Regions from separate parts of the Kitasatospora sp. NPDC085464 genome, predicted to be linked through region 2. Evidence: riboswitches for the same ligand, from Rfam matches in the RefSeq annotation. Region 2 holds a riboswitch; the other holds the start of a gene.
The links. A riboswitch is a leader RNA that binds a small molecule or an ion and turns the genes downstream of it on or off. The one in region 2 is predicted to bind thiamine pyrophosphate.

Region 1 (3,500 bases), on a different contig from region 2:
TGCCGGTTGCCGGGGGGTCGCCGGGCGTCCACGCGGGGGATGCCCGGCGCCCGCGCGAGGGTCGTCGTGCGCCCGCGCGAGGGGTGCCCGGCGCGTCGGGTGACGGCGCGCCGGGCCCCGGGGCGCGGGGTGTCAGCGCGCCGTGCGGCGGGAGAGCGGGGTGAGCGCCCAGGTGGCCAGGGCGGGCACCAGGAAGGCGAACAGCGAGGCGGAGGTCCACTCCTGCGGGGTGAAGTGCAGGGCGTCCTGGGCCGAGGTCCAGAAGTCCGTCCACCAGTCCGCCACCTTGGTCGGCGCGATGAACTGGTAGACCGCGAAGCCCAGCACCCACGGCAGCAGCATCGTCCAGCGGCCCGGCGCGTCCTCGGCGAGGTTCCAGCCGCGGCGCCCGGCGCCGAGGAAGAAGTCCACCGCCAGCACCGCCAGCAGCGGCACGAACACCGAGCCGATCAGGCCCAGGAAGTTGTAGTAGCTGTCGGTGAACTTGTCGATCTGCAGTGCCAGCACGGTGGTCAGCACGCCGATCCCGCCGCTCAGCATCCGGCGGTCCACCTTCGGCAGCAGGTTCTGCACCGACATCGCGGTCGAGTACACGTTGGCGAAGGACTGGTCGGTCTCGCGCAGCACCAGCACCAGCAGGAACAGCCAGCCGGCCCAGACGCCCAGGAAGGAGTCGAAGATCTTGTCCGGGTCGCCGCCGGACTGCAGCAGCGCCATCAGGCCGAGCACGTAGCACCAGACCTGGGCGATCGTGTACCCGGAGAAGCTGCCCCAGAACGCCGAGCGCGCGGTGCGCGAGTGCCGGGTGTAGTCGGCGGCCAACGGGACGAAGGAGACCGACACCGCGATCATCGCGTCGGTCGCGCCGAGGAAGCCGTGCCAGTTGCCGGCGCCCGGGTCCGGCACGCCCTGACGCCCCAGCTGGACGGTGAAGTACACCATCGCCACGGCCACCGCGCCGGCCACGAAGCGGCGCAGCACCGCGATCGAGCCCAGCGGCCAGATCGTCAGCGCGGTGGTCACAGCCCCCGCGAGCAGCACGAACAGCCAGCGGTAGCCGGTGGTGTGGGCGACGGTCTGGGCGCCCGCCGAGATGGTGAGCAGTTCGAAGACGCCCCAGCCGATGCACTGGACGATGTTCAGCACCGTCGGCAGGTACGACAGCCGGGTGCCGAACAGCCCGCGCAGGTTCGCCATCGCGGGGGCGCCGGTCCGGGCGCCGATCAGCGCGGCCACGCCGAGCATCGCGGTGCCGACGGCCGTGCCGACCACGATCGCGGTCACCGCGGCGGCCAGCGACAGCTCGCTGCCGGGGGCGCCGAGCACGGTGGCGGCGGTGGAGAAGCCGATCAGGCTGACGCCCAGGTTCATCCAGAGCGCGAAGTGGTCGCGGAACCGCAGCGTGCGCGGCGGTTCGGTGTCCAGGACCAGCGGCGCCTCGACGCGTTCGAGGCGCTCGGAGCGGTCCAGGACGGCGGTCGCGGCACCCGTGCCGGCCACGGGGCCGGAGGAATCCGCGGGGGCGGGGAAGTCCCCGGAGCCGGGGGCACCCGAAGAAGAGGATGGCGAAGCAGACGGCATGGCCGATACTCCCTACGCCGGCATTACCCGGACAGGTTCCGGCGGTCTGCGCCCCCTCGACCGTGCGCCTCGCTCGCGTGGCGTACGGTCGACATGCGCACTCTCAGCCTGGTCGGTCCAAGCTCCCGCGTGTCAGTTTGGAGCGACAGGCTAACCGGCAGGGGGGCGAACGCCCAAGGCCACGGCGTGCGCGGTCCGCATCGCGGGACGCCAGGCGGGGAGGGGAGCCCCCGGCCGTCGGCACCGGCTAAGGATTCTTATGAGTTCTTCAGAGGGGTCCTTACGGCAATCGAATCGACAATGCGAAAAACTATGGTCCTTGGTTCTGCCAGCTATGGAGGTCGTCCGTGAGCACCGAGCGCGAGGTTGGGCCCACCGGGCCGCAGGGGGAGCAGCCCGCCGGCCAGGGGGCGGCTGAGTCGGCTCCCGACGGCCCCGCTCAGGGCGGGCACAAGCCGACCATGGCCTTCCGCCGGGTCACCGAGCCGGAGGCGGCGGCCGACGCCGTCGACGCCGCTCCGGCGGACGCGGCCCACGCCGGTGCCGCTCCGGCGGAGGGCGGCCACAAGCCGACCATGGCGTTCAGCCGGGTGCCCGAGTCCGCGGCCGAGCCGACGGGGTCGGAGCCGGCCCCGGAGGCCGCCGCGCCGGAGGGCGGGCACAAGCCCACCGTGGCCTTCACCAAGGTCCCCGCGCCGCAGGCACCGGCCGAGGCGCCCGCCGCACCCGTCGCAGCTGCCGCACCCGTCGCGCCGGTTGCCGAGGAGCCCGCCGTCGACCCGGCCACCGGGTACATCGACGCGCCGCCGCCGGTCCTGCCGCCCGCGCCGGCCGCTCCCGCGGCCCCGGTGCTGCCGCCGGCCGCCAACCCGTACGCCACGCCGACCCACGGCGTCCCCGCCGCCGGCGCGCACGACCCGTACGCCGCCGCATCCGCCCCCGGCACCCCGGCCGCGCCCGGCGCACACGGCCACCACCCGTTCGGCGCCGGCCAGCCGCTCGGCGGCTGGGGCCCGACCCACGACGCCACCTCCGGCGGCGCGGGCCACCCCGGCGGCCCGTCCGGCCCGCTGGGTTACCCGGCCGACTACCCCGGTGGCCCGACCGGCGGCGGCCCGCGCAAGAAGCGCGGCGGTCTGGTCGCCGTGATCGCGGCCGTCGCGCTGGTCGCCGGGGTGGCCGGCGGCGCCGTCGGCGTCACCGTGGCCGACCGCAACGGCAGCAGCAGCTCCGCGGACGACCACCGCAGCACCACCGTCCAGGCCAGCGACACCCAGAAGAACGAGCCCGCCCCCGGCTCGATCGCCGCCATCGCGCAGAAGGCGCTGCCGAGCGTCGTCACCATCAAGGCGCAGGGCAACGGCGAGTCCGGCACCGGCACCGGCTTCGTCTTCGACACCGAGGGCCACATCCTCACCAACAACCACGTGGTCGCGCCGACCCTCAACGGCGGCAAACTGACCGTCAAGTTCGCCGACGGCACCTCGTACAACGCCTCGGTGCTGGGCCACGCCGAGGGCTACGACGTCGCCGTCATCAAGATCGACAACCCGCCGAAGAGCAAGCTGGCCCCGCTGCCGCTGGCCGACTCCGACAAGGTCAACGTCGGCGACGCCACCGTCGCGATCGGCGCGCCGTACGGTCTGGAGTCCACCGTCACCAGCGGCATCATCAGCGCCAAGGACCGCCCGGTCGCATCCGGCGACGAGACCGGCTCGCAGGCCTCGTACATGAACGCCCTGCAGACCGACGCCTCGATCAACCCCGGCAACTCCGGCGGCCCGCTGCTCGACTCCGGCGGCGCGGTGGTCGGCATCAACTCGGCGATCCAGTCCAACGCCTCGGCCAACGGCCGGGCCGGCAGCATCGGCCTGGGCTTCGCCATCCCGATCAACCAGGCCAAGTGGGTCGCGGACACC
Region 2 (3,500 bases):
ATCAGCATCGCCTGGGCACGGCGCTTGACCTCGGTGCCGCGGTTCTCCCGCAGCGCCTGGATCGGGCTGCCGGGCAGCGACGGGTCCTCGGTGAAGAGCCACTCCAGGATCTCCACATCGTTGTACCCGCAGTCGCGCAGCACGGTCAGGGTGCCGGACAGGTGCTTGACCAGCCCCTGGCCGTCGATGAACGCCGCAGGGACCTGCAGCGACTTGTTCGGGCCCCGCCGGATGGCAATCAGCCCGCCGCTGCGGACCAGGTCGCGCACCTCGGTGACCCGCACCCCCCACTGCTCCGAGATGTCGGGGAGGTACATCCACTCGGGGACCAGGGCTTCAATCTTGCTTTCGATCTCACTCACGCCACCAGACTGCCACCTCCGCGGCCTGCCGCGCACCAGCCGCTACCCCGCGACGGCCGACTTCAGCGGCACCGCCGGGTCCGCGGCGCGGGCCGGGTCCAGCGCCGTACCGCGCTCGATCAGCTTCCGCCCCTGGGTGAGGTCGCGCGGCCGGTCCACGGTCAGCAGCGCGCTCGGCACGCCGCCCCGCAGCCACAGCACCGCCCAGGAGTCGTCCTGCGGACCGCCGCGCCACAGCACCTCGTCGCCCTCGGCGTGCCGGCCCGCGTACTGGACCATCCGCCCGAACTGCTCCGACCAGAAGTACGGCACCGGGTCGTACGGCGGCGCGTCCGCGCCGAGGACGGCGGCGGCCACCGCCTCGCCGGACTGCAGCGCGTGGTCCCAGTGCTGGACGGCGAGCCGGGCCCCGGCCCGGGCCGAGGGGTAGCTGACGCAGTCGCCGGCCGCGAAGACCCCGGGCAGGCCGGTACGCAGCCGCGCGTCCACCACGACGGCGCCGGAGCCGTCCAGCTCGACGCCGGAGCCGGCCAGCCACTCGGTCGCGGGCCGGGCTCCGATGCCGACCACCACCTCGTCGGCGGGCAGGTGCGAGCCGTCCGCCAGCAACACCGCGCCGGGCTCGACGGCGGCCACGCCGACCCCGCAGCGCAGGTCGACGCCGGCCTCGGTGTACCAGGCGGCCATCGCCGAGCCGATCACGGTCGGCAGCGCGCCGGGCAGCGGCGCCGCGCCCGCCTCGACCACGGTCACCTCGCAGCCCGCCGCGCGGGCCGCGGTGGACACCTCGGCGCCGATCCAGCCCGCGCCGACCAGCACCAGCCGCAGACCGGGGCGCAGCAGCGCGCGCAGCGCCAGCGCGTCGTCCAGGGTGTGCAGCAGGTGCGCCCGCTCGGCACCGGGCAGGGCCCGCGGGACGGCGCCGGTGGCGATCACCAGCGAGCCGTACGGGAGGTCGCCGCCGTCCGTGTGCAGCACTCCGGGGGTGAGGCCGGCGGCCCGGACTCCGGTGCGGACCTCGATGCCGAGGTGCGCGTAGTCGATGTCCAGGGCGGTGCTGTCGCTCTTGCCGAGCAGCACGTCCTTGGAGAGCGGCGGCCGGTCGTACGGCGCGTGCGGCTCCTCGCCGACCAGCGTGATCCGCCCGCGCCACCCGCCCTGCCGCAGCTTCAGGGCGCACTGCGCCCCGGCCAGCCCGGCTCCGACGACGACCACCTGATCCGTTCCGCTCAGCTCTGCCACGCCCGTCACTGTACTCAGCACCACGCGGCGGCCCGGGGGCCGTCCCACCCTTCGTACGGCCCTTCGGCCGCCCCCGGCCCCGGCGTTATGGTGGGGACACCATCACGGGAGCCCGGCGAACCGGGCTGAGAGGCGGGCTGGCACGGCCTGCGACCGTCCGAACCTGATCCGGGTCATACCGGCGAAGGGAGAAGAGCAGCTTTGACACGCATGCCATCGGACGTCCGCGCCGACGTCCTGGTGATCGGCGGGGGCATCATCGGCCTCGCCGTCGCCTGGCGGGCGGCGCAGCGCGGGCTGCGGACCGTCGTGGTCGACCCCTCCCCCGGCGGCGGGGCGGGCCTGGTCGCGGCCGGGATGCTCGCCCCGGTCACCGAGCTCCAGTACGGCGAGGAGCCGTTGCTGCGGCTCGGCATGGCCTCCAACGAGCGGTACGCGGCCTTCGCCGCCGAGCTCACCGAGGCGAGCGGCGGCCAGGACACCGGCTACCGGCGCTGCGGCACGATCGCCGTGGCGCTGGACTCCGACGACCGCGAGGAGCTGCGCGAACTACACGCCTTCCACCAGCGGCTCGGCCTGGACTCGACGTGGCTGACCGGCCGGGAGGCCCGCAGGCTGGAGCCGATGCTCGCCCCCGGTGTGCGCGGCGGCCTGCACGTCGCGGACGACCACCAGGTGGACGGCCGGCGGATGCTCGCCGCCCTGCTGCCGGCCGGGGAGCGGGCGGGTGTCGTCGTCCGGCCCGCCGGGGCGGTGGAGCTGCTGGTCGAGGGCGGCCGCGCGGTCGGCGCCCGGCTGAGCACCGACGAGACCGTGACCGCCGACCAGGTCGTCCTCGCCGCCGGCCCGCACAGCCACCGGCTGGCCGGTCTGCCCGAGGGCGTGCTGCCCGCGATCCGCCCGGTGAAGGGGCAGGTGCTGCGCCTGCGCGTCCCCGACGCCTTCCGGCCGTTCCTCTCCCGCAACGTCCGCGCCGTGGTGCGCGGCCGGCACGTCTACCTGGTGCCGCGGGAGAACGGCGAGCTGGTGATCGGGGCGACCACCGAGGAGCAGGGCTACGACACCACCGTCACCGCCGGAGGGGTGTACGAACTCCTGCGCGACGCGCACGAGTTGGTCCCGGGGATCACCGAACTCCCGCTGGCGGAGACCTCGGCCGGGCTGCGTCCCGGCTCGCCCGACAACGCACCGCTGCTCGGCCCGACCACCCTTCCCGGGCTGATCGCCGCCACCGGCCACTACCGCAACGGCGTGCTGCTCACCCCGGTGACCGCCGACCTGCTCTCCGAGTACCTGGCCACCGGCGAACTCCCTGAGCTTGCAAGGCCGTTCACCCCCACCCGGTTCTCCCCCGACCGCTCCACCACGAAGGCCCAGGCATGACCGAGACCGCACCGACCGGATCCGCACCGGCCGAGACCGCACCCGCCGCGACCGCGACCGCGACCGCACCCACCGAGCCCGCGCCGCGCGGATCCGCGCGGGCCGGGACGGCGCCGACCGGGATCGTCCTGACCGTCAACGGCACGCCCCGCGAGCTGCCCGCCACGACCACCCTCGCCGAGCTGGTGGCCACCGTGAGCCGGGCCAACACCGGCGTCGCCGCCGCCCTCAACGAGGCCGTGGTGCCCCGCAGTTCGTGGTCCGAGACGCCGCTGAGCGCGGGCGACCGGATCGAGATCCTCACCGCCGTGCAGGGAGGCTGAGATGGCCGACGACCTGCTCACCATCGCCGGGACGGCCTTCTCCTCCCGGCTGATCATGGGCACCGGCGGCGCGCCGAGCCTGGAGGTCCTGGAGCGCGCGCTGCTCGCCTCCGGCACCGAGCTGACCACCGTCGCGATGCGCCGGGTCGACGCCTCCACCCAGGGCTCCGTCCTGGACGTGCTGACCCGC

Region 1: another riboswitch for thiamine pyrophosphate. It lies ahead of ACIGG8_RS34140 (purine-cytosine permease family protein); the one in region 2 lies ahead of thiO (glycine oxidase ThiO).

What each region holds. Positions count from the first base shown of each region.
Region 1 covers NZ_JBITTM010000049.1:59,364-62,863, forward strand. Annotated here, with positions in the region: gene ACIGG8_RS34140 (purine-cytosine permease family protein) at 133-1,500, opposite strand; TPP riboswitch at 1,574-1,720, opposite strand; gene ACIGG8_RS34145 (S1C family serine protease) at 1,929-3,500, shown strand, end outside.
Region 2 covers NZ_JBITTM010000012.1:90,524-94,023, forward strand. Annotated here, with positions in the region: gene ACIGG8_RS12955 (Rv2175c family DNA-binding protein) at 1-362, opposite strand, end outside; gene ACIGG8_RS12960 (NAD(P)/FAD-dependent oxidoreductase) at 405-1,613, opposite strand; TPP riboswitch at 1,699-1,811, shown strand; gene thiO (glycine oxidase ThiO) at 1,815-2,987, shown strand; gene thiS (sulfur carrier protein ThiS) at 2,984-3,310, shown strand; gene ACIGG8_RS12975 (thiazole synthase) at 3,312-3,500, shown strand, end outside.